4 regions of the Rossellomorea yichunensis genome follow, and region 3 is predicted to be linked to each of the others. Evidence: riboswitches for the same ligand, from Rfam matches in the RefSeq annotation. Region 3 holds a riboswitch; each other region holds the start of a gene.
What was found. A riboswitch is a leader RNA that binds a small molecule or an ion and turns the genes downstream of it on or off. The one in region 3 is predicted to bind cyclic di-GMP.

Region 1: linked by a shared signal. The riboswitch ahead of RSX31_RS15735 (hypothetical protein) and the one ahead of RSX31_RS08710 (methyl-accepting chemotaxis protein) in region 3 are both predicted to bind cyclic di-GMP.
Region 2: linked by a shared signal. The riboswitch ahead of RSX31_RS17435 (anti-repressor SinI family protein) and the one ahead of RSX31_RS08710 (methyl-accepting chemotaxis protein) in region 3 are both predicted to bind cyclic di-GMP.
Region 4: linked by a shared signal. The riboswitch ahead of RSX31_RS21310 (EAL domain-containing protein) and the one ahead of RSX31_RS08710 (methyl-accepting chemotaxis protein) in region 3 are both predicted to bind cyclic di-GMP.

Annotation. Positions count from the first base shown of each region.
Region 1 covers NZ_JAVYAD010000005.1:365,616-372,988, forward strand. Annotated here, with positions in the region: gene RSX31_RS15695 (trans-sulfuration enzyme family protein) at 1-304, opposite strand, end outside; gene RSX31_RS15700 (DUF302 domain-containing protein) at 428-811, opposite strand; gene RSX31_RS15705 (peroxiredoxin family protein) at 903-1,484, opposite strand; gene RSX31_RS15710 (hypothetical protein) at 1,477-2,094, opposite strand; gene RSX31_RS15715 (class I SAM-dependent methyltransferase) at 2,127-2,702, opposite strand; gene RSX31_RS15720 (hypothetical protein) at 3,024-3,398, opposite strand; gene RSX31_RS15725 (type B 50S ribosomal protein L31) at 3,459-3,704, opposite strand; gene rpsN (30S ribosomal protein S14) at 3,732-4,001, opposite strand; gene RSX31_RS15735 (hypothetical protein) at 4,184-4,465, opposite strand; cyclic di-GMP riboswitch class I at 4,549-4,640, opposite strand; gene RSX31_RS15740 (murein hydrolase activator EnvC family protein) at 4,821-6,179, opposite strand; gene ftsX (permease-like cell division protein FtsX) at 6,219-7,103, opposite strand; gene ftsE (cell division ATP-binding protein FtsE) at 7,093-7,373, opposite strand, start outside.
Region 2 covers NZ_JAVYAD010000006.1:224,006-231,378, forward strand. Annotated here, with positions in the region: gene RSX31_RS17400 (flagellar hook-basal body protein) at 42-884, shown strand; gene RSX31_RS17405 (DNA-directed RNA polymerase subunit beta) at 900-1,178, shown strand; gene fabZ (3-hydroxyacyl-ACP dehydratase FabZ) at 1,495-1,926, shown strand; gene RSX31_RS17415 (hypothetical protein) at 2,128-2,424, shown strand; gene RSX31_RS17420 (class D sortase) at 2,589-3,197, opposite strand; gene RSX31_RS17425 (helix-turn-helix domain-containing protein) at 3,190-3,516, opposite strand; gene RSX31_RS17430 (LPXTG cell wall anchor domain-containing protein) at 3,746-4,441, shown strand; cyclic di-GMP riboswitch class I at 4,843-4,999, shown strand; gene RSX31_RS17435 (anti-repressor SinI family protein) at 5,033-5,170, shown strand; gene RSX31_RS17440 (helix-turn-helix domain-containing protein) at 5,206-5,526, opposite strand; gene RSX31_RS17445 (YwpF-like family protein) at 5,623-6,063, opposite strand; gene RSX31_RS17450 (single-stranded DNA-binding protein) at 6,330-6,707, shown strand; gene RSX31_RS17455 (hypothetical protein) at 6,733-6,906, shown strand.
Region 3 covers NZ_JAVYAD010000003.1:169,961-177,333, reverse strand. Annotated here, with positions in the region: gene RSX31_RS08720 (DUF4030 domain-containing protein) at 133-1,179, opposite strand; gene RSX31_RS08715 (RNA polymerase sigma factor) at 1,166-1,681, opposite strand; gene RSX31_RS08710 (methyl-accepting chemotaxis protein) at 2,050-2,805, opposite strand; cyclic di-GMP riboswitch class II at 2,996-3,080, opposite strand; gene RSX31_RS08705 (GNAT family N-acetyltransferase) at 3,232-3,810, opposite strand; gene RSX31_RS08700 (DUF2087 domain-containing protein) at 4,075-4,821, shown strand; gene RSX31_RS08695 (GIY-YIG nuclease family protein) at 4,844-5,194, shown strand; gene ileS (isoleucine--tRNA ligase) at 5,321-7,373, opposite strand, start outside.
Region 4 covers NZ_JAVYAD010000010.1:17,447-24,819, reverse strand. Annotated here, with positions in the region: gene RSX31_RS21325 (divergent polysaccharide deacetylase family protein) at 1-339, opposite strand, end outside; gene RSX31_RS21320 (helix-hairpin-helix domain-containing protein) at 463-936, opposite strand; gene RSX31_RS21315 (ABC transporter permease subunit) at 951-2,930, opposite strand; gene RSX31_RS21310 (EAL domain-containing protein) at 3,070-3,780, opposite strand; cyclic di-GMP riboswitch class II at 3,839-3,919, opposite strand; gene RSX31_RS21305 (DNA-3-methyladenine glycosylase) at 4,019-4,603, opposite strand; gene RSX31_RS21300 (DmpA family aminopeptidase) at 4,707-5,762, opposite strand; gene RSX31_RS21295 (CAP domain-containing protein) at 5,943-6,701, shown strand; gene liaG (LiaG family protein) at 6,869-7,373, shown strand, end outside.

The sequences.
Region 1 (7,373 bases), on a different contig from region 3:
CGGCGATGATATGATCGCCTGATTGCACTACAGCGAGGATTCCTACAAGGATGGCCGATAATCCAGAGGAAGTCGCGACACCCGCTGGAGCTCCTTCCAAGTCCGCCACCATCTTACCAAGCTCGTCTGTATTTGGATTTCCCGTTCTCGTATAGAGATAAGGGGATTTCCCTTCATAGAAACCCTCCAACTCTTCTAAAGATGTAAAAGAAAAGGCGGATGTTTGATAAATCGGAGTCGTCTTACTGCGAATTTCCTCAGTTCCTTTTAACTGACTATGTACGACCTTTGTTGTGAATTTCATCTCTGTCATCCTTCCTGAATCTATGTATTTTTAAAAGTGTATCATATTCAGAAGATTGTGAGGAGTAGGATGTATTGCAAGAAATAAAAAAACACCTGCCCAATTGCAACAGGTGCCTTCCGTTTATTGAACGTTATCTAAACATCCGATCAGACGATTTTCAATATCCAATGCCAGGCTTTTTAGTTTATCGTTATCCACCATTTCGATCAGCTTGCTTGGTTTTGCCATGCCGATCTTGGTTGTACCGCCTTCTGTGTATACCGTGACTTTACATGGGAGGAAGTAGCTTACGAGCATGCTTTCTTCCAGTACTTTTTTGGCTTCATGAGGATTACATACCTCTAATACGACTACTTCTTCATTGAAATCAAGGCCTTTGTCCTGCAGTTTCTGAGCAAGATCGAGATTCCATAGTACACCGAAGCTTTCATCTTTAAGGTTGGATTCTACCGCTTCCACAGCTTCTTTCACAGTCATCGAGACTTCTTTAGTGTAATGAAACATGTTCACATCTCCTCCTTTTTTTATCACATTCATTTAATACCTCATAGCGTATAACGTCAAACATCGATATTCAGAGGTCCGTCCCTCTCCATTATTCCATTCCTTCGACCATTTTACCCATCATGTCTTCGTTCATGGGGCCGACGATTTTGTGTTGAATGATGCCTTTGGTGTCGATCATGTAGGTGGTCGGGATGGTGAACGCCCGGTATTCGTCTCCGACTTCACCCTTTTCATCCATTGGGATGGGGAAGGTAAGTTCGTAGCCGTCGATGAATTCCTGGACAGCCTTTTCCCCATCGTCCATGGAAGTCAGGTTGACGGCGAGGATTTCAACGTTTTCTTTCTCTGCATTCTCTTCGTAGTAGCTCTGCATATGGGGCATTTCGGCTTTACATGGCGGACACCAGGTAGCCCAGAAGTTCAGGATCACTTTCTTACCTTGATAATCTGAAAGCTTTACGGCTTTATCATCTAAGGTGGTTAATTCAAAATCCGGAGCGCGGTCCCCTTTTGCAAGCCCCTGCGCTGCATTAGACAGATCCATGGATTCATTGGCTAATTGAGCGGCCTCTTCCCTAGCTTTCTTTTCCTGCTGATCCTGAAAGAAGTTCGCTAAGAAAATGCCAATCAGAAGCGCAACGATCGCCAAAGCAAAATTTCGTTTATTCATTGTGTTTCCTCCTTACGTTTAAAAGAAAGATGAGATAAGTCATCATGATCAGATACGTCCAGGCAGTGACGGTCAATTCAAATCCGCCAATGAAGGCACTTAGAAATAACTGGACTAAAGTAAACATAACCAATAATTGTCCTGCCCAGATATCGGCGCCTGGATCACTGGTTTTTTTAATAAAAAAGACAAGGATCAATAGATTGAATAGCACTTGAATACCAGCTAGAAGATAGTGGTGATGAAGCATATGAAGGACAGCTTCAAAGACAAGAACCGTGACCATCCATGAAATGATGACAGTAGCCGGATGATCTACTTTTTTAACAAATATGTAGGCAAGGGCTGCTATCAGTCCTAACCAGTACCCAATGACTCCACCGTGAAAATAGAGGATCGTAATGGGATGCTCCATAACCGTTTGAAAATCAACTACAATCAAACTCAGCTTCCAGACGAGTAAAAAAGTAAAAATACTATTCGAATACCAGTCGCTCGCCTTTCTATTCCAGAAGTAGAGGACCAGGAAAGTGAGTATGAACGAAATGATAATAGCTGCCCATGAAGCCGGAAATGTGAAGGAGCCTATAGTGTACCATTGTTCAGTCATAGGCATTCCCCTCCCTTCAGATACTTTCTGGCTTATCTAATATTTTTTCTGACAACAATGTAATAAACCGATGGATGCAAGTGACCTATAATTGTATGGAATCCGGATGATTGGAGCTGTCGATCGAGATCACTGGAAGAAATCCGATGATCTAATGGCGGTCCCATTTCTGATTCTACCTTTTCCCAATCCAGGATCAGCCATATTCCATCTTCCTTCAGCATATCGTGTAAATCCTGAAATACTTTGATCAAGTCGGGAACTTCGTGTAAGACGAATGCGGATACGATTTTATCCAAAGTACCTTTGTTGAAGCTGAGGTATTCAAGGGAAGATTTCTCATAAATAATATTATCTACACTCTCTTCAGTGGCACGGTGTTTCAAATACTCCAGCATTTCCTGTTGCAGATCTACCGCCTGAACCTTTGTTTCAACCATTTTGGCAATTGGAAGAGTCAGGTAGCCATTGCCACAGCCTAAATCGGCGACGATATCGTCTTTATTAAGTTTGAGAAGTTCGAGTACTTTGTCCACTGGCACGAGCTCTTGACGTTTTGGATCGAGGAGCTTTGAAGCTTTGTGATGTTCATATAAATCTCCGGTCATCGGGGTTCCTCCGTTCAGCGATAATACCCTATTATGTATTAGTATCTTAAATTTTAAATGTACAAGCAAGTTATTTAACTCATAGTGTAACCTATATAAAAATTATTACAGATAGCGTGGAGTAATGGGTGTCAAAAATATGAACAATAAAAGGACTCTCCTTGATGGGAGAGTCCTTTGTTCCTTCATTTGAGTTTAGTAGGGTTTTTTCTCTGTTGATTTTCTTTAACGAAAATCACTTATTCATTTATATCCGGTATTCTCACTAAGAAATTCCCATACAACGGAATAATTACGATTTAAACTCAATACGGCTTCTTTTTATTTAGTATAAGCATGATCCATGGAGAAGAAGAAGTAGCTTGTATTTATTGCTCCTGATCCTTTCATCGACCGTATGGTGTCTGTATAATCAATCCATGTAGCATGCTTCAGCTTCTGATCTAATTTCGTATTAATCTCTTGCTCAATATCCCTCATCCGTTTCATCAACTCTCCAAAGCTCATGTTAAAATAAGAGGCTGCCTGTTGATGAGGAGCATGCTTAACAAGTAATGCCATGAATTCCTCTGAAGTCTCCGACCGTCTCGCCAATTCATCTTCAAGACCGACCACATATTGATAGATGGCCCTTTTTTCCTTTGGCAAGCCTTCAACAATATCCCTTGCGACAATTTCCATTAAGTGTTCGTTCATCATAGTCACCTCGGCATGGGTCTATACCATAACATATTCTTTCTGACAGCCACACATGCACTAATTCATGTTGTATTTTCTCAAGAAGCGTTCTGCACGGCCTCCACGATCTGAGAACTTCTGTCGTCCTGTATAAAATGGATGCGTGTCTGAACTTACCTCCACTTTCAATAAGGGATATGTGTTCCCGTCTTCCCACTCAATCGTTTCATTGGAAGTTTTAGTAGATCCTGTTAAAAAGGAAAAACCGCTATTCGTGTCCATAAATACCACCTGTTGATACTCTGGATGAAGTTCTTTCTTCATTCTTATTCCTCCTTATAGTTTCGTGGATTACCAGCTTGATTTTTTGACACCTGGTATTTGCCCTTTATGAGCAAACTCCCTAAAAGCGATACGGGACATTTTAAATTTACGGAGATACCCCCTCGGTCTCCCTGTCACTTCACAGCGACTGTTTAATCGTGTCGGTGAGGAATCCCTCGGCAGCTTTCTTAACTCTTCATAATCACCCTTCTCCTTTAACTCCCTGCGCAAATCTGCATATTTCTGAACAAGTTCCTGACGCTTCTTCTCTTTTACTACCTTTGATTTCTTAGCCAATATGATTCACTCCTTATGTTAATCGTAATGATTACGTTTTAAAAAGCATATGGTTATTAAACCATACTTTTTTTCTTTTTGCACCGATATTTGCCTATAACCTATGGGAGAGAACCCAATCCTTTTAAAAGATAAATAAAACCGAATGCCATTTAAGACCGGCATTCGGTTTTTATGTATTCTTATGCTGCTTTCAGTCCCTCTAAAATAAGCATAAAATATTTAACTGTATCTCCCCTGCGGCTATTGATTATATCAATATCAGCTAGAATTCTCTTAACTTCTTCAGCACCCAGATTCCGGATAAGCATTTCACTTATTTCTTCCGCTGAAAGTTCCCCAACATGCGTATACTTTAATGCGGTACGGTTCCTTCTGCAAAAACTTCTTAATTCCCTTTTTAATTCAGTCAATTCCAACATCATCATCCTTACTACAGATTCAAATCCTACTATACTGGACATATAGATTAAAAAACCCCACCAAAATGGCAGGTAAAATGATACTAATAAAACGTCCTAATTAGTATTCATTGTAATCCATTGTTTTCGGTAACCCGGCGATCATTATTTTCTTATAAAAAATAGAAGACCCGTGGTTTTGCGTCCTAATCTTTCAATTAGTTTGCCTTTTCGAAGGACTATACAAATCATTTGTTTTAATATTTAGGTAATATAGTTGTCATTATACTAGAAGGAAAAAGATAAGAAAACAGGCAGGAGAATAATATTCCATTCCATTTCCTTACATCTTAATGTAATGAAGATTAAATAATAGATTTCCAATAAAAGAAACCCCGCACATGGCGGGGTTTTCTAATTAAAAGTTGATATATTGACGCGGGTTTACAGCATTTGATTTAGATGCATTCCAAGAACCTGCATGTAATTCAAAGTGTAAATGCTGTCCGAAAGAGTATCCTGTGTTACCCATGTAACCGATTCTGTCACCTTTGTTCACTGCTTGTCCCTGACTCACTGATGAAGAAGACATGTGGGCATAAACCGTTGTGAACGTTTGACCATTGATTGAGTGAGTGATGTATACTACATTTCCATAGCTTGAGCTATAGTGGCTTTTGATGACATATCCATCAGCTGCTGCTGAGATCGGAACACTGCCTCTTGCCGCGATATCCGTACCATAGTGGAAACGTTTCTTACCGTTTAATACATCCCAGCCAAAGTTCGTTGTAATCGTTCCAGAAGCTGGGGCTGTCCAAGCACCGGCACTCACTGGTGCACTTGGAGCTGTATCAGTAGGCGTCGATGAAGAACCACCGCCGCTATTGCTGCTCGTTGTTGCTTGTTGTTGTGCTGCTGCACGTTTTGCCGCTTCAGCTTCCGCTTGACGCTTGCGTTCGATTTCACGCTGGCGTGCAAGTTCTGCTAAACGTGCTTGTTCAGCCTGGATTTCACCTTCAAGCTGGTGTTCCATTTTAGAAAGCTCATCAGATTCTTGTTGAAGGTCTTTTTTCTCCACTTCAAGAGAAGCCTGCTGTGCTTCTAATTGCTTGAATAAATCCGCTTTTTTAGCTTTTTGGCTATCAAGATCTTTTTTCAGAGACTCTAAACTTGCTTTAGTAGATTCTAAATCTGCAAGCTTGCCTTCTACTTCTTCTTGTTTCTTTTCTAATTCAGCCTGATCACGTTTTTGTTCGTCCATGATCTTCTTATCTGCACTTACGATTGTATTAACTGCTGTTACACGGTTGATGAAGTCACCGAAACTGTCCGCGCCAAGTAGTACATCAAGATAATTTGCAGAGCCGCCTTTTTCCTGGATCGCACGGGCACGTTCTTTTAATAATTCGTTACGCTCTTCTATCTTTTGCTTTAGAACTTCAATTTCTTCTTTAAGTTTATTGATTTCTGCAGTTGTTTCGTCAATCTCTTTTGTTTTCTCGGTAATCTTTGTTTCAGTATCTTTTAATTTTGTACTGATTTCAGCAATTTGTGATTGGATTTCTTGTTGTTTATTGATATTTTGATTGATTTGAGATTTTTTTTCATCAATCTTGCCATTGATCTCCTCTTTTTTGGAAGAAATGTCTTCTTGCTGCTTTTGTAATTCCTCCACAGAATGGGAATGAGCGTTAGCAGTTGTTCCTAACGTTGGTAGACTCCCGATTGTTAATGCTGCTGCAATTGATAATGATACGAAATACTTCTTGTTCAAGCGGCATGCTCCTTTCAGCTTCTATCAACCTATCAAATTTTACACTTTTAAGAATTTACGAACAGACATAAAGCTTCCCCAAGCCCCGATCAAGCAACCCATTAATAGAATCAATCCGTTTACTTGATAGATAAAGGGGGTAAAATCTAATATCTGAATAAAATGGTTTTGTAGTTTTGGTTTAATAAATTCATAAGCATAGTAGTAACCTGTTGTGACAAGAGCGATCGGGATAATAGAACCTAAAATTCCAAGCCATAATCCTTCTAGAATGAATGGCCAGCGTACAAACCAGTTGGTTGCACCCACGAGTTTCATTATCTCGATTTCCCTTCTTCTGGCGACAATGGTGATTTTAATTGTATTTGAGATGAGGAACATGGCGGTAAACAATAGACCGATGATTAACACTAATCCAACGTTACGACTCATTTCCAGTACATTAAATAATCTTTCAATCTTCGCTTCACCATAAAGTGCTTCGTTCACACCTTCATACTTGCTGACTTCAGCAGCGATTTTCCCAGTATCACGGGGATCTTCCGCTTTTACGATAAATACATCGTATAATGGATTATCCTGTTCAAATAACCTGAAATCGTCTCCTAAATCCTTTACCAGATTCTGAAGTTCTTCTTCTTTAGAAGAATATTCTACGGATTCCACTCCACTAATTTGGTTGATCTTCTTATCTATTTCTTCTACTTGAGCTTTTTCAGTACCGATCTCAAGTAGTACGCGTACTTCAACGTCTTTCTCAATATCGGTTGCAACCTTGTTCATGTTTAGCATAAGTACCATAAACACACCAACAAGTAGCAGGGTTACAGTAACGGCACTCACGGATGCGAATGTCATCCAGCCATTACGTCCGATACTTTTGAAGCTTTCTCTTAGATGTCGACCATACGTCCTAGCTTTCATAACCGTAATCACCTCGCTGTTCGTCACGAACAATTCGGCCATTCTCGATGGCAATTACCCGATGCTTGATGGTATTTACGATTTCACGATTATGAGTAGCCATGATCACCGTTGTTCCACGATTGCTGATATCTTCTAAGATGTTCATGATATCCCAGGATGTTTCCGGATCGAGGTTACCCGTAGGCTCGTCGGCAATCACAAGTTTCGGCGTATTCACGATGGATCGTGCGATCGATACACGCTGCTGCTCTCCGCCTGACAATTCAT
Region 2 (7,373 bases), on a different contig from region 3:
AATTTCGTCACTCAATACCTTATAATAGGGGGGAACACGTCATGAATCGAACAATGATTACAGCAACCAACACATTAGGTCAATTGCAGAAACAAATGGACATGATTGGTCATAATCTGTCGAACGCAGATACAAATGGATACAAGCGCCGGGAAGCGACATTCTCAGAGTTACTTGTGCAACAGGTGAACAATCAGCGTGTGGAAGAGTTTGAAACAGGCAGACTTACCCCTCTTGGAGTAAGGGAAGGCAGTGGTGCAAAGCTTTCACAATCTCAACTGATCCTGAATCAGGGTTCTTTGAAATCAACGGGTCGCTCGCTTGATTTTGCTTTAACCAGTGGGGGGCAGTTCTTTAAAGTCCTTGCTCAAGATGACAATTCAAGTGCCGTTCGCTATACGAGAGACGGAGCATTCTTTGTCAGTCCAACCGGGAATGGGGAAGCGATGCTCGTGAACGGAAGCGGATTACCGGTCCTGGATGAGAACGATAACTATATTACTTTTTCAGAAGACGCGTCTTCTTTCCAGTTAGGGGATAATGGAATCCTGACGGTTGCGGGTGCAGGCGGCGTAGAAGAGCAATTCAACCTGGGGATTGTCACGGTTGAAAAGTCTCAATTTCTACAGCAGTTTGGCGGCAATCTGTTAGGTTTTGCAGAGAACCTTAACGAACTCGGGGTTACGGAAGAAGAGGTCGTAACGAATATCGTTGGAGGAGCACGCTCTGATATTTCAATGGTTCAGAATTCATTAGAGTCCTCGAACGTTGATATCAGCAAAGAAATGACGGACATGCTGAATGTCCAACGATCATATCAATTTCAGGCCCGCTCGATCTCCCTTGCAGATCAAATGATGGGCCTTGTAAATGGGATACGCTAAAAGGAGTTAAATGCTATGAGTGAAAAAGAGCTACTACAAGAAGAAAAAATGACAAGAGAATCAGTAAAAACAGAAAAAAAAGCCAAGCAAAAGGACGAAACCAAGCCTGCTCGCTGGGTACGTGTCCGCATGCTGCCAATCTGGCTCAGAATCCTTCTGTTCATCCTCCTTCTTGCAGGAAGTCTCGTACTAGGTGCCATCATTGGCTTCGCAGGCATCGGAGACGGCAAAGCAGCCGACGTCTTCAAAGCAGAAACCTGGCAGCATATCATCGATATCGTAATGAAGAAATAACTTCTTGATAACTTCTTGAGGGACGGACCTCGAAATATTTAGCTTTTGGCAAAGAATCCTGGTATATCGGGGGTTCGTTGAGGATGGAGCTTTGTATTCGAAGTCCGTCCCTCTTTTTCAATTGTCGACAAAGTAGAGGGACGGACCTCAATTTTACGCTCATATTGAACAAGGAACCTTGATATAACGGGATTTAGTTTTTAAAGTTAGTCTGTTTTTGAGGTCCGTCCCTCTCCAGGCGTCCTCTCCTGTTGCTATTACACGCCCGGTTTCTGTACAATAAGGTGTACATACATATTGGTAGGAGGAATTATGAATGCTTGATATTAATGAGATTAAAGAGATTATTCCCCATCGTTATCCATTTTTGCTGGTGGATCGGATCCTTGAGGTGGAAGAAGGCAAGAAAGCGGTTGGGATTAAGAATGTGACGGCGAATGAGGAGTTTTTCAATGGGCATTTCCCTGATTATCCTGTTATGCCTGGTGTGTTGATTGTGGAGGCGCTTGCTCAGGTGGGTGCTGTTGCCATGCTGAAAGTGGAAGATAACCGTGGACGTCTAGCTTTCTTCACTGGCATTGATAAGTGTCGTTTCAAGCGTCAAGTAAAGCCGGGAGACCAGCTGAGACTTGAAGTCGAAATGATCCGTTTTAAAGGACCGATCGGTAAAGGAAAAGGCGTAGCGACGGTTGATGGTGAGGTTGCATGCGAATTAGAAATGATGTTCGCTTTAGGAGATAAACAATAAAAAATGTGCAAACTGGGCTTGTTGTGATTCGTTCACTTCATGCCCAGTTTTTTGATTCAACCCTTCGCATGCTTAAATTCAAATTAACCCAAAAAATTTTACTCAAAATGCAAGTAAATTTATTTTCAGGGAATGCTAACGAAAGACCAGAGTAACGGTCTTACATTAACTAACATACACGTTAGAAAGGAGTAATACATCATGAGCAAAAAATTACTTTCAATTCTTGGTGGATCAGCACTTGCTGCCATGCTTCTTGTAGGATGTAACGCAAATCAGGAGCCACCTCCGGAAGACGAGGCACCAACAGAAGAAGAAGTGCCGGAAGATGATGGCATGAACGAAGATAACGGGGACATGGGTGAAGAAAATCTCCCTGAAACAGAGGACCAAAACGAGCAAGGCGACAAAGATGCAGCGAAGGATAATAACACACCTGAAGAAGACGCTGTAGAAGATGATATGGATATGCAGGATCAGGATAAGAAGGACGAGTAATCACTTCAAAAGGCAGAGGCAGCTAAGTGTTGTCTCTGTTTTATTTTTTGAATCACATCACCCCAAAAATAGAGATGATGTAAGATGAAATTTCTAACCGGTTCCATTATTGAGATATTAGAAGACAAAAATGAAACATAATCTCCACACCAAAGGTTAACATTTTACTCAATTCTTTTAGCCTCAATAATATATCGTTCGGTTGAGGGACCAAGAATAGTAAAAGGGTAGCAAGTAGAAAGAGTCAGAATTTCCTCAGGACGTGTTGCCCGAATAACCGACGTGTCATTTTCATCTACAATATAAGTTTTAAAAATTTCATAGGAGTAAGTTCCGGTTGGCATAACGATGGAAAGGATATCTCCATGCTGGAGTTCACCAATGTTTCTAAATACCGTATCCCTGTGCCCGGCCAAAAAAATTTGATCCTTTTGTTCCGGTAGTGACGTTGATGAATAATGTCCTACCCCTTTCTTAAGTTCCTCCCCATCTGTTCCTTCAATAATTGCTACATCTCTTTCCAGTCTTGGAATCTGTAAAACCCCAATGACATCCCCTTTCTCAAAATGGTAATCGATTGAGGTATGAGAGGAACTAATTGGTTCTGAACTCTTATGTACTGAAGAATTTTCCATAATACTTGCTTTTGCTTTTACGAGAGCTTCATTTTCGGCTTCTTCGTTACTTTTCATCTGAAGGAATGAATATAGGATAAACGATAGTCCACTTGATAAAATGAAAATCCCTAAAATCAGAAAAACCTTCCTACTCATGATACTTCCTCCTTTTATACTGAAAAAAAGAAAGAAAATCGTGAAATTCCTCTTTTGTTAAGCCCTGGTGAATGGCCTTCTCAAGTGGTTCAACCCACTCCTCATCTAAAAAAACTTTATTCTTATCAGACGAAAGAATATTCTCTAGAGAAGTATCTAAAGTAAGAGCGATTTTTTTAAGAATCTTAATGGAGGGATTCTTTTGAATTCCTCTTTCAATAGAACTTATATATGATTTAGAAACATTTGAATGATGAGAAAGCTCGTTTATGGTTAACCCTTTTTGTTCACGAAGATCTTTAATCTTATCACCTACCATGTCGATAACTCCTTCACAATTCATTTAATTCATTATATAGAACAATTGTTATTTTATAAAGTACGAAATAAAGTGAATTTTAAAGGGATAAAGAGGAAAGTATCGATATCCACGTTGTTTGACGGGTATTTCAATATTTTTGAAGATTTTCTTTTCATAAGTAAAATCTTATAATTAGTTAAGGTGTTCTTTAAAAAGAACAAATCGCTGATTCTAGGAGATGAAATGAATGAATCAAAAGAGAATTGCCGTAATATTATTAATCCTATTTTTTATCTCTGGAATAATGAATCATAAAACGTATGCAAATGAAGTAGACATCATATTAATACCTAACGAAAAGTTCTTATTTAATATTTCAAATATGAAGCCGGGTGATTGGGCAGAGAGGGAATTGAGGGTTAAAAATGGCGGGGAGAAAGATTTTAACTACTCGATTCGCGTTGACAATAAACAATCTGACAGGAAATTATTTAACGAATTGGATTTGAAGGTGTATGAAGGTGATAAATCCATATTAATCTTTGATGATAAACTAAAAAATTTCACTGGGTTTAAACCAAAGCCATTAAAAAAAGGTGTAACTGACAGTCTATTTTTCCAGGTTGAAATGCCATATGAATTAGGGAATGAGTTTCAGCAAACATCAGCATATTTTGAAATGATCATTGTAGCAGCTGCTAATACATCCACTACTCCCGAGGATTCAGATGATCCGGTAAAGCAACCAGAAAGTAATGTTAAGCCGACCCCGGTGAACCCAGGAACAAATGATACCCAATTACCTGTAGCATCACAAGGCCCAAAGCTACCTAACACAGCAACCAACCTTTACCTGCTATTAACAGTAGGTCTTATATTAACTACAGTGGGATTGACAATAATATATGTAAATAAACGTTTATCAAATAAAAGAGAAACATAACCTGAATGAAGAGGTGACCTTATGTACAAAAAAATATGCAGACGATGTACAAGACCATCCTATAGCAGCACTGAAACAGGTGAATGGGTTTGTCCCACCTGTAAATTTGACATAACCGATCAGCCATTCTATGATTCTAGTAATTACCAAAATATTAATAAGAAAGTCCTTCCTCTTAGAAGGAAGTTAGAAGCATATAAAAATAGCATGAATTCGTAGTTTTTCGACAAACCTCAACATGCTCTTACACGATTTATTAATCCCAACATAATTATATTTTTGTAAATGTCAGATTATAGTTGAATGTGTAGGAAAAAAGTGTAAATAAAATAATCAGAATAGACAAAAAACAACAAAAACTCGGGTGGTTTATTAGTATAATCGAATTAGTTCGAAGGGAAGTCAGATAAAGGCAAACTTATTGAAAAATAAGGACGCAAAGTCACAGATCTAAGGTGGGAAAGTAGGCATATCTTCATAATCATCTTGAATATAATGAACAGAAAATAGATGAAGAAGGTGTGGTTATTTGAGAACTATGATGGCTGGATTGCCTGGAATACATATATGTATTTTGGGAGGGTATTTATATTGACAAATCGTGAACTTGATCTTGAATGGATGGAACTAATTAAACAAGCCTTAGACGCCGGAATTTCTAAATCAGAAATCAGAGAATTTCTTCAAAATCAGTCCCAGGAAGTGAAAGCAGAGTACAAAGTGATTTAATATAAATAAAGTCTTGCGAATCGATTCGCAAGACTTTATTTATTGCCTAATTTCCACTTATTAAATTCAATGAATTCCCTGAACTGCTCCTTGGTAATTCCAGAATCCATGGCTTCTTCTGCAATCTTAAGCCACTCATGATCGATATTTTGATCATCTGGTTGATCGTGTAAAAGAGCATCCATCGGAATCCCTAAGGCAGCTGAAACTTTTTCGAGAAATTGAATGGAAGGGTTTTGTTGAAGGTTACGCTCTATTGAACTCAAGTAAGACTTTGCGACACCGGCTTTATCAGCAAGCTCTGTCATGGACATGCGTTTTTCTTGTCTGTATTTCTTTACTCTTTCTCCAATCACAGGGAACACCTACCTAAGAACTTCATATAAGAAGTCACAATATTAAATACAATTATATCATAATGAATCATACGGATATTACATAATTTCGCATAATTAAACGCTCGGTTTTGCCGTTGCCGGAATCCTAGGCTTCGATACCATTTTCTCACGGAACTCCCGGATTAGTTCTTCGCCCGAATACCCTTTTTGCACCAAGTCATCAAGGAGTAATTCTGCATATTCATTCCTCTGTTTTTTCAATTTCCCCTCAAACATAATACTGATATGCTCATCCATCTCTTTAATACAACGGATTGTAGTCATGAAAGCAGCCGGGTCATTGGCCTTGTGGGAAATCACGACCTGGATTTCCAAGTCTTCCTTACGTTGCTGAGCCTCTTGAAAGAACTCGATATATTCATTCGACAAGTACGTTTCGACAAGCCAAGTACTTTGCCCATCTTCTTTATTAATAATCAGACCGTCCACAATCTCAAAGTCACGCAGTTCATCGTTCTCCACTACTTGCAGTGAAATAACTTTAAAGGTTTTCATGAACGAACATCTCCCATTTAAAGGTTTTATAAAATTATATCATAGTAGGAATTGTTTCCCTAACAAATTCCTCGATGAAAAAAAGGACGAAAGATGCAATTTTGTGATTTTGACCCTGATTTTGATCGAAAACCGGGAATTCTCCCTAGGCGAATTTCCGAAATTCAAGCCATTTTTGCCTCGAATTTCGGAAATCCACGATTTTACAAGATGCGACAGAAGATTGTAAGATGAAAACACCTTAAGAGAAAGGAGGAAAGAATTCATTGATCAACCAAGTGACCCTCGTTGGAAGGCTGACCAAGGATCCTGAAACAAGAAAAACATTGGAAGGGAAATCAGTACTAAACGCAACGATTGCCGTGAACAGGCACTATAAGAATCAACAAGGTCAAGTTGATACAGACTTCGTGCTCTGCACCATATGGAACAGGGCAGCAGACAACACGGAGAAATACTGCCGGAAAGGATCTGTCATTGGCGTCACCGGTCGAATCCAAACCCGTTATTTTGACAATGATCAAGGAAAACGTACGTATGTAACCGAAGTTGTCGCTGAAAATGTCCGATTTATGGACAGCAGGCGGGAAACCGCAGAAACCCCTGAGCCAAGCAAGAAAGAGCCTATCGAATTACCGTTTTAATATTTTTCGAAAGGGAGATGGAGTTGTGGCCACACTGCAAGATCTTGAACAAAGAATTGACAGAATGGAGAAGTTAACAGAAGACCTCATTAAAAAAGTAGCAAGAGCAAAAGTCGAAAATTTCTATTTATCTCAACGGGTGACAGCCCTTGAGCAAGGGTACGAATACCCCAATTCTGTTTTGAAATCCTCGTCATAAGTAAAACAACCTCACCCAGAATTCTTTCCATACGAACAATCCAACCAACCTTATAAGCAGCTGTCTCAAAATCCAATGGTCACCGCAACATGCCCCAAACATACCTCATTAGAAATATACATGTGTAGCAGTGAGTAAAGTAAGCAGTTGTTCCCCTTATTGTCTTCTTATAGAGTCGGTTTCCCTTTTGGGGAGCCGGCGTTTTTTTTGATTAATTAGTTTTTCTGGAGGAGGAAGATGATTCCGGTTGTTCACATTTTGGCACGAGTTTTGTGGAAAGTGGCACAACAGAAGGAAACTGCTTATTAAACGGTAATCATTTATACAATTATATTTGTAAAAACGATTCAAACCTAACCCTATTTTGTCAAACCCTTTTAAAATAACTCTATAAGCCCCCTTTTTTATGCAAGCTCAGCTCAATTCATCCTACACCTACAAAAAAACCTCTTTCCCAAAAAGGAAAG
Region 3 (7,373 bases):
AGATTCAGGGCATTAAAGATTGTTACCCTTACACCGGTGACTGAAGAAGCTAGGGAACTCCAACCCCTTACTGTTGAATCTAATTCCACTATCCCTACATGCCACCTTCGCTCAGAGGGTCTGACCTCAATTTCAGCTTGTGATTTCCACAAATGATTCTCCATTCTTTAATAAGAATTGAATGGTATACTCGTCATTACGAATTTGCTCTTTCGTTTCTGGTAAAGCTAAATATTCTTGTACTGCTTTTTCAATTTCTTCAATATGTTCTTGAGAAAGTGGTTCATCCAAATCCGTTTTTATCCATACATAAGAGTGTCCTTTCTTCACATTGTACGATAGTCCTGCCAATTGATAAGTCGATTTCCCTGCCATTGCGTCATATATATCAGATGAAATAAAGGACCAACGATTATCTTGCTGACGATGTTCTAAGTTGAAAGTATCCACCTCAATACCTTTCACATCTAAATTTTGTAATTCTATTTCTTTTTCAATATCTGCAATAATTTCCTTTGACTCTTCAATATGGTCGGGCATATCAATTGTGACGATTGTTGTAGCGTCAGTTCCCTTAATTCCCGCTAACTCATACTCTGCCTCTTCGGCATATCCATAGGATGCGAATACTTCCTTCACAATCTCCCGTACCTGGTCATAAAGTTTTTTAGAATCTTCGCCTCGCTCATTATTGGGAACTTCAGGTGCTTCGATAATCTTTAATTCGTACTCGTCATACCCATTTTCATATAGATAATTTGTGATCTTAGATTCAAGGTCTTCTTTTGCTTGCTTTAATGTAGATTCTTTCAAAACGAGTGAAATTTCAATGGTGAATGGAGATGGTGTTGTCCCTACGGAATTAACAGTGTATCCTTCCTTTTCGACTAATTTAAAGAGCTTAGATGTTAAATCAGGATTCTGTTGTCCATCTGACACATTAGGAGTGATAGAAATTGGTAACACTTTCTCTACAATACTTGCCATCGTCGTTGAGTAGAACGGAGATATGACAATAAAGAGCATACACGCTGCTGCAATCCAACCATATTTTTTAAAATGGCTCTTTTTATTTTTATATGTACTCTTCATTATTTTACTTCTAAGTTGTTCTTTCGATTTGTCTGCTATCTTAAATTGGTCTTCTAATTCTTTAAATTGATCATTAGAGTATTTCATCGATTATCCCTCCTTTACTCAATACCTTCTTCAATTCAACTAGCGCCCTTTTTAACGTCATTTTCACTTTACTTTCTGACCAGTTTAAAACAATAGCTGTTTCTGCTGTTGAAAATTCTTTTAACTTCCTTAAAATGATGACATGCCTATAAGAAGTTTTTAATTGTTGAATGGCTCTATATAATTGTTCAGATTCGAAATTCATTTCTACGATTTGTTCAGGTAGCGGCTTGCAGTCTTTCTCTTCCATTGTTAAGCCCAGATAGTGTTTTAACGGATTTTTCTTTCTAAAATAGTCCTTTGTTACATTATGAGCAATAGCAAATAGCCACGTTTTCACAGATGATTTCCCTTCAAATTGCTGTTGACGCCTATATGCTTTAAGAAAGGTCTCCTGTGTTAAATCCTCTGCTTGTTGATAGTCTCGTACCATTAAAAGTATGTAAGTCAGGATTGACTCTCCATATTGATTAAACCATTCATTTAATTCTTGTTGCTCCAAAACTGTTCCCCCTTTTCTTATACACTTAGACGCAAATGAAAATAAATCGGTCACGTTTTAAATAAATTTATAAAAAGAAATAGAATCCATTAGGAATATCACTTCATAAAAAAAGCATTTATCCCAAGTTGGAACAATGCTAGTTCATCTTAAATAAATCATTAAAATCCAAATCTAAAATTGGGTCAGTCACCAACCCTTTAATCCATCACCGTGCAGACAGAGTGGGGACGGTTCCGTCTTAACCTTTCCCTTACGACCGTCCCCGGTTTGCATGGGTTGCATTTAAAGAGCCTATTTAACCATAGTTGTTCAGAACACGCTCTTTATATTCTCCTAATATGTAACACAGCACCCGCTACCTACACTTACTCTTTATTTGTAGTAAGGTTTTCTAACTTGTTAATGGTTTGATCAATTTCATTTTTAGATTCTGTAACAATTCTTTGTAAGTCTTCTGAAATTTGATTAACTTTTATTAGTTCATTTGTAATATTTTCAATGTTAGCATTAACCTCTTTAATGGCATTATCAGCATTCACAGAGAGCTTCCTCACTTCCTGGGCTACTACATTAAATCCTCTTCCGTGTTCACCCGCTCTGGCTGCTTCAATCGCCGCATTTAAAGAAAGCAAGTTTGTTTGAGAAGAAATATTTTTTATCGATTTCGACGTTTCATCAATTAATTTAATTTGTTCCCTTAAAGACTCTAACGCTTCTACTTTTTCATTAGAATTGTCCATAACTGAGTTAACTAGATTATTCGGCATGCTCTTTAATTTGGAAATGATCTCTATCGTTGTAGTTTCCCTTTTTGTAATGTCTGTGGCAATTTTCAGGACTGCATGGACAGAACCCTTTCCATCTAAAATAGGAATATATGTTGCTTCCAGCCAAAGTTTGTTTCCCTGTCTATCAACTCTTTCAATTTTTTCTTGAGATTTTTTCCCTTGCCGGAGGTTGTCCCACAACTCTGTATATTCTTTGCTTTGGCTATATTCCATCGTGCAGAACTGTTTGTGATCCATCCCTTGCATTTCCTGTACCCGGTAATTCATTGCATCGGCGAAGTTATCATTTACCCAAATTACCTTTCTGTCTAAGGAGAACTCTATCATAGCCAAATTTGTTTCAAGAGCTAATAGAACATCCTTTATATCTAAAACTTGGGTGCTTGCCTAACTAGTTAATTGGTTCATATACGTATCCCCTTCTTTTGAACATTTGCTTATGTACTTCATTATTCATTCATCTTTAGGTTTCTGGGCATAGAAAGTAACGTTCAATAATAAAAAAAAGCTAATCAAACAGTAAAGTTCAATTAGCCGGTTGCGCTAGTTGCTCCCCGATTATCCAAGCGCCCACATACAGATAACCATTCATCGCATCTAAATTAATATATTTAATATATCGACACATTCAAAAATATATTTAGACTACAAATAGGTGAAGAAATAGATGATGGTAATTATGGATACAGTGGGGACGGTTCCGTCTCTACTAGATTCCCGAAAAGTGGAGTAAGAACCGTCCCGGTTTGCGCAGACACTCTAAGATGTCATTCCAAACGTGCCTCTTTTCCGGACAGTCTTGAATCCTATACGTTCATAAAGCTTTATGGCTCCGGGATTGTTTTGATTCACGTGGAGGACGACGGATTGCATACCATCTTGTCGGAGGTCTTCTAAGCATTTACAAGTCAATACAACAGCGATCCCTTTTCCCCTCCACTCCGGAATCACACCCACTTGAATGATATACCCGATTGTATCAGTCTCCTGATCGGTTGCAATGAAACCTACCGCCTGGTCATTGACAGTTACGATATAGGACCGTTCCGGTAGAAAATCAGAACCGGACGATATCCACTCCACCCACTTCTCCCTGGGCCACCCTGGAAAACCGGGACGGTCCTTGAATGAAGCCTCGTAAACTTCATAAAATGGCTCTTTCAATGATGGTGACCAACTTTTGAAAATAAATGGAAATGGTGTTTCGATTTTAGGGATGTCCGTTAAGGAGTGTTCCATCACATATTCTTGGAATACCAACTCATAGCCCTTTTGTTGGTATTCCTGAATGATATCATCTGTTATGTTTTCACATTTAATGTTCGTCACGTCGTTCATCCATTTCGGCCTCCGTTCCATTACATACCTTGATAATCTGAAGATACCACGCCCGTTGCATCTGGTCCAGACTGTGATTGGATTTTTGGGTAAGTCTGCTGATCGATCTATTTGGTGACTTTTAAATGGAGGAACATTAACACCCCATTTGACAAATAACAAACAATTTTATATTATGTTTATAAATTGACAAACATATTTTAAATACGTTTATATAGTAACAATTAATTCGTTAAAGATAAAAAGAATAGGATGTGTTAAGGAATGGAGCTTTCCAACTTGTTTTGGAGTGCCTCTTTGGAAGAAATGAAAAGGGGGTTTATCGAAGAAGAAGATTCCTTTATTTGTCTTATGTGCGGAGAGATCATTGAAAAAGGCATGGTCTATCCTTACGAAGATAAATTTTACCTCGCTGAAAAATATATGGGTGTTCACATTGAACGTACGCACCTGTCTGTATTTGATTATTTAATTGGAATGGATAAAAAGCTCACGGGTCTGACCGAGCACCAAAAACGTTTATTGACCCTCTTTTATCAAGGGAAAAATGATAAAGAAATCAAAGAAGAACTGGATATCGGAAGTGCGTCCACTATCCGGCATCACCGGTTTGCTTTAAAAGAAAAGGAGCGTCAAGCCAAGACCTTCCTGACCATGATGGAATTGCTGAAAGAAAAAGATGAAAATGCCCCGACGTTTGTCCATGTTCATAAGACAGCCACCATGGTGGACGAACGGTACAATATTACACAGACCGAACAGGATCAAATCGTGAAGAAGTACTTCTCTGACGGTGCATTGACGAAATTCCCCCCAAAGGAAAAGCAAAGGCTGGTCATTCTTCGTGAGATTTCGAAACAGTTAAAGAAAGACGAAGTGTACGAGGAAAAAGAAATAAATCAAATATTAAAAGGCATTTATGACGATTATGTGCTCATCAGAAGATATCTCATTGAATATGGGTTTATAGACCGTAAATCAGACGGAAGCAAGTACTGGTTAAAGAAGTAAAGAACTAACAGGAGGTCTAAACATGGATCGAAAAAGAGAGTTAAAACAACAGTATAAAGAAACACCGGTTGAAGCAGGTGTCTTTCAAATCTTGAATCAGCAAAACAATAAAATCTATATCGGAAGGACGAAAAACCTGAAGACCCTGAACGGGATCAAGTTCATGCTCGAAAACAATGGATTCACCACCAGCAAAGCGTTACAAACCGAATGGAACCAGTACGGGAAAGACGCTTTTACATTCGAGCTGTTGGAAAAACTGAAAAAGAATGATGATCCATTTGTCACTGAAAAAGAAGCTCTGGATGAGTTGGAAGAAAAGTGGTTGGAGAAACTGCAGCCGTATGGAGAACGAGGGTATAATCAGAAGTAGGTACGATGATCACAATATAATCAGCCATGAAAAAGCTCAGAATATTTGATCTCTGAGCACTCCATATTCTCAAGACAAAATAAGGGCTTACCCAAACTCGGATAAGCCCTAAAATGGTTATGTTGATCACACTTCTACAAATATCCTTACGCAGTCACCATCAATCTCGACTGTCTTCATGCTTTCTCTTTTCTCAAACACCATGCTCTTAATTAAGAGGCTGCTTTGCAGTAAATCTTCGAATTGCTCCAGAACATCTTTCATTGATATATCAACATCCAGGACAAGATTCACACGCTCTTCCACAGCAAGATTCAATTCTTTTCTGTATTGCTGGACGGCGCGAACAAGCTCCCGGGCCTTCCCTTCTTTACGCAAATCCTCTGTGATAGTTGTATCCAGGAAAACACTGAAGGTTGTGTTTGAAGCCATTTCCAACCCTTTATGTGTTTTTTTATGAACGATGAGATCATCTTTCTCGACTGATACCTTTTCCCCGGTTGGAGACTCAAAGTCAAGATGCCCTTGTTCTACAACCTTGCTTGCTTCTTCATGATCTAACGATTGTAAATGTTTCTGCACAAGGCCCACGAGCTTACCGAGTTTCGGACCGGCAGTCGGGAAGTTCAGCTTTAATTCATATTGCACGGAATCTCCTGCTTGGTCCTGCAATTGTACATTCTTTACATTGATTTCATCTTGAATGATGTATTCATACTTCCTAAGTAATTCCGTATCTTCCATCTCTCCCACTACCGTTAGCCTGGATAGAGGCTGCTTTGTTTTGATATTCGTCGTATTACGGGCAGATCGGGCAAGTTCGACTACTTGTAAGACGCGATCCATTTCCGTTTCCAATGCTGGATTGATGTCTTCTTGATTTTCTTTAGGAAAATCAGCCAGATGGGCGCTTTCATTGGTCAAGTTTTTGTGGATATCCTCTGCAATGAACGGAGTGAATGGTGCCAGCAACCGGCCTACACTGACTAATACTCGATTTAATGTGTGGTATGCTGCCAATTTATCTTCATTCAACCCTTCGCTCCAGAAGCGTTCACGTGATCTGCGGATATACCAATTACTCACCTGATCAACCAGGATGGATAATTCTCTTGCTCCTGCGGTAAAGTCATATTGATCTAAATGGTCCGTTACGTTTTTGATAACCGAATTCAGTCGTGATAACATCCACTGATCGAGTAGAGACGGGGTTCCAGCCTCGTGTTTATGAGGATCGAACCCATCGATCACTGCATACAGGGTGTAAAAGGAATGAACGTTATTCAGCGTGTCCACCAGTTTCGATTTTGCCTGGCTGACGACGTTTTCTGAGAAGCGTTTGTTATTCCAAGGGGCACTATCTGCAAGCAATGCCCATCTGAGAGCATCTGCCCCAAACTTCTCAACGAGATCCATTGGATTGATGACATTCCCTTTACTTTTAGACATTTTACGTCCGTCTTCATCCAGTATGTGCCCGAGTGATAGAACACGCTTATATGGAGCTTTCCCTGTGAAGAGGGAGGAAACCGTCAACAGACTGTAGAACCAGCCCCTCGTTTGGTCCACTCCTTCGGCAATCACATCTGCCGGGAATTGTTGATCAAATAACTCTTTGTTTTCAAATGGATAATGATACTGTGCAAACGGCATCGAACCACTGTCAAACCAGACATCGATGACTTCTTTCGTCCTGTTCATTTCATGGGAACAGGACGGACATTCCACGATGACTTCATCGACATATGGTTTATGAAGTTCAAGATTGTCCTGCCAACCCCTGATCGCATGTTCTTTTAGATCCTGAATGCTTCCCGGGACATACTGATGATCACATTCCCCGCAAACCCAAACGTTTAGTGGTGTTCCCCAATAACGATTCCTTCCCAGGTTCCAATCCACCATATTTTCAAGGAATTTCCCAAATCTTCCTTCTTTCATATGTTCCGGATACCACTCGACGGATTGATTGTTCTTTAAGATGGTCTCTTTTATGGCCGTTGTCTTGATGAACCAGCCTTCCATTGCGTAATAGAGGAGGGGTGAGTCACAGCGCCAGCAGTGTGGATAGCTGTGTTCATACTTCTCCTTGGAAAAGAGAAGATTGCTATCCGAGAGCATCTTGATGATCTTCACGTCGCTGTCCTTTGTGAATTCTCCTGCAAGAGGCGCGAATTCG
Region 4 (7,373 bases), on a different contig from region 3:
CCGGATTTCGTCATTTGAAAGCGAAGTGGTGATTGCCCCTGGCCCAAGCCAACTTGCTTTCCCGGACATCGGTTCCATGGGTAGATGGACGATGACCTCATGGCCCAGCCCATGTGCCTTCTCCGCATCTTGTCTTGTAGTTGGCAGAAAGGGCATAACTGCAATCGTCAAGGTGACGGGTAATTTCAGGATTTCCTCTGTTCCCTTCATCTCGTTTCCTAAATCATCAATGACGATTGCGAGTTCATTATGATGGGCTGGAAGGGGCAGGATGTTTCGGGCTGAAATGGAATCATGAAAAGAGAAAGTCATTAGTAAACAGATGAACACGATTCTCATCTCTGATCACTCCTTTTCTTTATCATGTCCATTTTGAGGAGGATATACGAAAGAGGTTTGTCCCTGAAGAGAACGTATATAAATAAAGGCAGGAAGCTGATTCTATCTTCCTGCCTTTTTAGTTTATGAGGTCCGTCCCTCATCCCAGGCTTTCGTTGGGCGGTCACTGGGGTAGCCGTGGGTTTGACGGTAGTTTTTTCTTTGGGTGGTGAAGTCCCACCAGTTTTTCTTGGATGCCGGGTTGTTTGCGTGGTGGACGACGCACCTGAGGGAGTCTTCCACGCATGGGTCCATCCAGACGCCGTACTTCTTTTCCAAGTCTATAATGAGGTCTTCCCCTTTTTCATCCTTTATGTCTTCGTAAGAATGAAAACCAAGGTCTTCAACTACATTATGCGCCATATTCGGTCCAATTGACGGAATTCGTTGAAAAATGGACATGCCGACTAAGTACCGGGCTCTAGCCATAGAGATGTTTAGTCTTTCACTTAATACATCGGGATACAGTTCGAAGATGTCTCCCAGTCTGATCTTCTCTTTACGAAGTGCCGACCTTTCCTCGTCGGTTAGTGGCAATTTAGGACTCTTTCTACTCACTCTCTATCTCCCCCTTATCCCTTAAAGGATTGTTGTCGAACCAAATGAAAGTCTTCCGTCACTGGACGGTAGGTTTTCTTCTTGACCAGCTTATGTTTATTCTTAATTGGAGTGTTGTTTATCAGTACGCCTACCTTTGTTTGCTGGATTTCCTTCACACCTTGCACAATCAACTGCATGGCGATGATGGCAATCATAAAGGCTGCTAACGGAGCGATAACAATCCAGTACTTTCCGGTCATAAGGGAATCTTTAGTGGAACTGATCAGACCTGACCATTCAAATGTCCCCGATTTTGGAGGATCGGGTACCAGTCCTCCTGTAATGATCGTTCCGCCCAAGAACAGATGAAATAACCCCAGATGCACAAGGATGAGAAGCGTTTGAATAAATTGCTGCCCCCATATAATGAATAGTCGTGGTGCCAGATGTGGGAAAAGGTGCGTCCACAGCAAATGACGATTACTTCCCCCTAAGAGCTTCGCCGACAGAACAAAATCCTGTTTACCTAGTAACTTCAGTTCATTCCCTATTAAAACCGTCGTTAACGGCAGCACAAGAATCGTCAAGACGACAGCTTCAAAAACAAGTCTTTCAAAGATGGAGTGATCCCATCCTAAAACGGGCAATCCCCAAAGAACAGGTCTTAATAGAAGATATGCAATAAGACTTAAAGGTAAGAAATGAATGGAATCCACCATCCGATCAATCCAATTCTTCCTATTTTCTTTCAGATGAAAATGATAGGCTATTCCAAGATAGAATCCACCTATCACCCTTAGAGATGCGACAACCAGTGCAAAGAGGAGGGTATACTTTGCCCCGACAATCAGTTGGTCGAGGATGCTATACCCGAAGAAATCGGAGCCTAAGATCATCTCTCCAAAAGGCTTATGTGGAGGGGCACTGATGATACGTCCTTCATCGTTTTTCATAAACTGAATTTGTTTAATCGGATCTTCTTTCATCATTGGATAAAGGAAACTGAGAGCAATCAAGAGAAAGATGACACTAAACCCGATAGCAAACTTCCCATTATTCATATGCTGCCACCAAAGCCGTCTAATAGTAGAAAGCCAGCCCCAGATCTTCCATTCATTCCACTTCGTTTTATCCCTTTTATATTTGGTATGATCGACGCTTCCCTCCCGATTAATCCATAGATACACGCCTTGATACACAACGAAAAAAGGTGTGTAAATCATAATCAGGGAGATGGCTATGACCATAGGTCTGAAGTCTTGTACGATGTAATACGTTATTCCCCTCATATTGAAAATCGTCTCGATGATGAATAAACTAGATAGCATCCCCCATATGATCAGCTTTCCATGATAAAACAAGCTGGGAGAAATATTTTTCAATATGTGAGCAAAAAGGATCCTGCCTTTCGACATTCCTTTGCTTTGGGCAAACTCTACATGTGGCTTTAGCATTTCTTCTTCCGTAATAAAAAGGAGAATACGAAAGAAAGAGATCATGGGTATAATGGATAGTGTGATGATAGGAGCAAGAAAGATCTTTTCTTCCCCATACTCCGTGAAATTCATCAGTTCCACGCCAAAATATTTAATAACATAGACAATGAGCAGCTGGAGCATAAACGCAAACATTAAGTCAGGCACCGTCTCAAAGAGGTTTAATACTTTCTTTAGTGAAGACGTAACCCATCGGGGCATAAACACTGTGAAGATGGTAAGGATAAACGCTATTCCCAGGCCTAAGCCCAATGCTCCACCGATAATCTGTAAAGAATACAGATAAGGTCCCCAAAGCATGTCCAGAAAATCGACGGTTATCCCTTTATAGGAATAGCTCCAATTTTCACCGTCCAAAAATACAAACACGAACTTAAAAAACTCTTCCAAGAACCCGACAAAATTGTACAGGCCCCTCTCTTTAAATACTTCAGGAGCAATACTCACAGCTAAAATACCAATCAATCCGAGAATATAATAAAACATAAATTTCAGCGGAAATGTGAGAAGCCTCATACCTTGATCCCCTTTTTTCTCTTTTTCCTCAGTTTAATGGAAATGTTAAATATTTTCAATTTTATTTTAATTCGGACAATACCATAGCAGATGTCCACGAAAAAAGGTGACTCATACACTCCAGAGTCACCATTCTCATTTACGCTAATAGTCGACTCGGCCTTCCCAAGTAAAAGCCTTGTCCTATTGTAATCCCAATGTCCTTTGCCACTTGCATATCCTGTTTGGTTTCAATGCCTTCTAACACAATTAACGTATCCTTACCGTAGAATTGATTGAAAAAGGAAAGGAATCGTTGTTTCTTCTCATCTTGTGCCAGATTCAAAGCAAAATAGCGATCCAGTTTAATGACTTCCGGTTCATATTCAATGGATTTCTTGATAGAGGATGTCCCTTGACCAAAGTCATCAATCGCATACCAAACTCCGAATTCCTTAAGTTCTTTAAGTGACTCTTTTAATAATGGATTCTGCCAGAGTTCCTCCGCACTCGACTCATTAATCTCCAGCACAAGACGCCCCAATATATCAGGATGCTTCTTCATCAAGTCATAAAAATAGGTATGAAAGCTCGGGTGAAGAATCGTCGTGATATAAATATTAAGAAATAACTTACAGTTCTTCAGTCCATTCTCCGAAAAGCTTTCAAGAGCTTTTGAAATGGATAAGGTATCAAGCTTATATAAGATATTCGCTTTCATGGCAGACTGAAAAACACTTTCGGGATTTTCGTTATACTTGTTTCGTAACAGGCCCTCATATGCATAGAGGGTTTGATGCTCGCCCATTTCATATAAGGGCTGAAAATCATGATAAATATAATCGTTTTGAAAAATAGTAAAGATATTCATAGGACCCCTATACTCTCTATAGTTTATAAAAAAAACCACACAAAAACGTATTCCTACGTTCGTATGTGGCCGGTTGCGCTACTAGCTCCCCTAAATGTAAGCGCCCATCTATCATTTAGGTTCAAAGCTCCCATTAGAATTGTCAGTATATGATTTTCATCTCACAAGAAAAATATACCACAAACATAGTACTTATGGGTTATTTTTTAATTGATTATTAGAAAATTCTCAAAAATAATCATCTTGATACATAAGGATTGTCCTTTACCCAGAACCTCCACGGATAATCCCTGGCTTCTCCCGTGTTATCGATCCCGATTCGTTTTCCTTTCATAATCTCTTCAGGCCGGTATCCCTTTGAGATGATGAGAGGGGGTTCCAGGAAGTTGCCCCCGTAATCTTCCATGGTTATACCTAACGCTTTTGTCAGCTTTCCCGGCCCATTTGTCCAATTTTTTTTCACATGACCCGATCGTCTTCTTTCCATTAGCTCCAAGCCCTCAAGGGGTTCGACCGCTCTAATGAGAATCGCTTCGGGTTTTTCTTTTTCCCCGCTCACTACATTGACCAGACAGTGAGTATGCATAACATATGTATAGATCCTGCCAGCCTCATGAAACATGACTTCCGTCCGCTTCGTCCGTCTATTTCCATAGCTGTGAGCCGCTCGATCCGCTGGCCCTAGATACGCTTCCGTTTCCACAATATAACCTGAAGCTTTTCCCTCCTCCGTCTCTTTTACTAACACACATCCCAACAAAGACTTTGCAAGTTCCAAAGTGGGCTGTTGGAAAAACGAAAGAGGCATAGGGATATAATTCATGACTGTCACTTCCTTCAACCAAATAGTTCGTACATATATATGGTATACCCTATTAATTTAATCGTTAAATAACAGAAAATAGGTAACGTCTAAAGATTTTGTCTTATTTCAACAGTCCAGCCCTTAGCAACTCTAAAGGTATCGCTTCCATTTCCCGTCCATTCCTGCCCGTTGTGGTTTCCGCTTTACAGAGAGAGTTCCATATGGCTTCTTCTACGCTATCGACTGTCATTTCAAATAGTGTAGAGATAATCTGTCCGTCTTCTTTAATGAACGAGTACGGAATCGTGTTATCATTGGAAGGCTGATGTGGAATGCGGTGTGCAGTAGAAAATGCAAGAACAACATCACCACTCCCATGGGCTGCATACGAGCCCGTTCTAGAAAGGCCGAATGTAGCACGTTTTGCCAGTCGTTTAAGCTGCCTTTCATTTAGAGGTGCATCCGTCGCCAGGATGATCATGATTGACCCATCCGGTGTATGTTGATCCTCCCCGGAGTTAAGATTGGGAAGCCTTAGATCTTTCCTCTGACCGAAATTAGTTAATACGAGGGCTCCCACCGTATACTTCTCATCTCCAAAGGGATACTCCCTGGAACTCGTCCCAATACCACCTTTATACCCTAAACAAAGCATTCCCGTTCCCGCTCCGACGCACCCTTCATCGACAGGTCCCGATTGTGCATGAACAATGGCTTCCCGGGCATCTTCAGGCTTTACATGAAGACCGCGGATATCATTCAGAAACCCATCATTGCATTCTCCCACAACGACATTTACTGTCCCCGTTGTGTCTCCGATTTCAGGTGTTTCGTCCAGCATATATTGAACCGTCCCTTTTAACACATCCCCAACGGAAAGAGTATTCGTCAAGAGAATGGGACTTTCAAGTACACCAAGCTCCTCCATTTGAATCGTCCCGACTGTTTTTCCAAAGCCATTGATCACATGGCGGCCCGCGCATACTTTCTCACGGAACAGATTGCCCCCATGAGGTAAAATCGCCGTTACACCCGTTCGTATCACGGTATTGTCATGCTCATAGTGAAGGGTTTTATGTCCGACCTTCACTCCCTCAATATCGGTAATGCTGTTATATTTCCCACATGTATAGGAGCCGATACTTCCTCCCAATTCCCGTAATCGTTTCCGTTCCATTAATGAAAACCCCCTTCCCTTCTTTCTTATTAGTAACTATTCGGGTCAGGAGCTCAAAACCCCTTTTGAAACACAGAAGCAAACCCTATTTTTAACAGGATAATAATGACGGCAGGAGTACATATTAAAGACTGTTAATGCCTGATATAAAAGGTAATCAACAATATTGGAGGATCATACATGAAAAAACGCTTTCTTTCGATAACAGTCTGCGCCGTCATCCCGTTTATGCTGATGACTGCCTGTAACAATAACGATGCAAACGATAACCTGATGGATACACAAAACGTGAATTACGATCCTGTCACTTATGATAACGGTGGTAGAGATGAGATGGATGGAATGCAAGGTAACCAAACTCCCCTTCACCGTTTCATGGCTCCGATAGACCCAAATGGGGACTTACGTGAATTTACCCACCTAGACCCAGGGGAAAATGCGCCAGGTAATGAAGAAGCCCGTCAGCCGAATCAGCCTGCACAAGAACCGAATGCGGCACAACCGGAACCACCTGCAGATGGTCAGCCCAAACAGGATTCACAGGCATCCGATGCTAGTGGATTTGTGAAGCAGGTAGTTGATTTAACCAACCAGGAACGTAAGAAGAATGGACTTGGTGCCTTGAAGATGGATGGAGAGTTAGCGAATGTGGCAGAGATGAAATCAGAGGACATGAAGGAAAATGACTATTTCTCTCATACGTCTCCAACGTACGGATCTCCTTTTGAAATGATGGAGAACTTTGGGGTGGATTACTCCACGGCAGCGGAGAACATTGCCGTTGGACAAAAAACACCTGAATCTGTCGTCAACGCTTGGATGAACAGTCCAGGACACCGAAAAAATATTTTAAACAAACAAGTCACTCATATTGGCGTGGGAACAGCGAAGGATCCAAGCCAGGGAATCTATTGGACGCAGATGTTCATCGCAAAATAAAGGTTCAGACCGGTCACCTCTATGACCGGTTTTTCTATTACATAGCCTGCACCGAACTCGGCCTCTGGTCTGATTCAAAAATAATCCTATGGCTCATTGTGATGAACCGGCAGCTGCATTAAAATAAAACTATAAAATGGAAAAACAAGTCAAAGTGAGGGATATTAATGAAAAATGCTTTTGCCGTGATCATTGCACTGCTTGCACTTGGAACCCTATACGTCATCCTGAATGACAATACATCGTTATTTGCTAAAGAAAGTAAGTCAGGGGAACGCATCGGGGTAACGGACAGAATCGATCACATCGATCTTAAAATGGAAGGCAGCGACACAGAAGTCATCCCTGTGGATCAGAATGAAGTAAAGGTCGACATTGAAGGAAAAGGAGCGCTGACTTTAGCTAAAAAAGGCGACACCATTGAAGTGGCAGTAAAGCATAAATGGTATGAATGGATAGGATTCAACCGCAAATCAAACGTAACCGTGTACATTCCAAAAGAATATGATCGAAGCATGGAAATCAAGATTGGCTCAGGTAACCTGCAGTTTGCAGGAGAATCCGAAACGAATCGAATGAAGCTGGATGAGTTAACTGTAGAAATGGGTTCCGGAAACATGACTCTTGAAAACCTTGAGACGAATATATTTGAACATGACGGTTCTTCCGGAG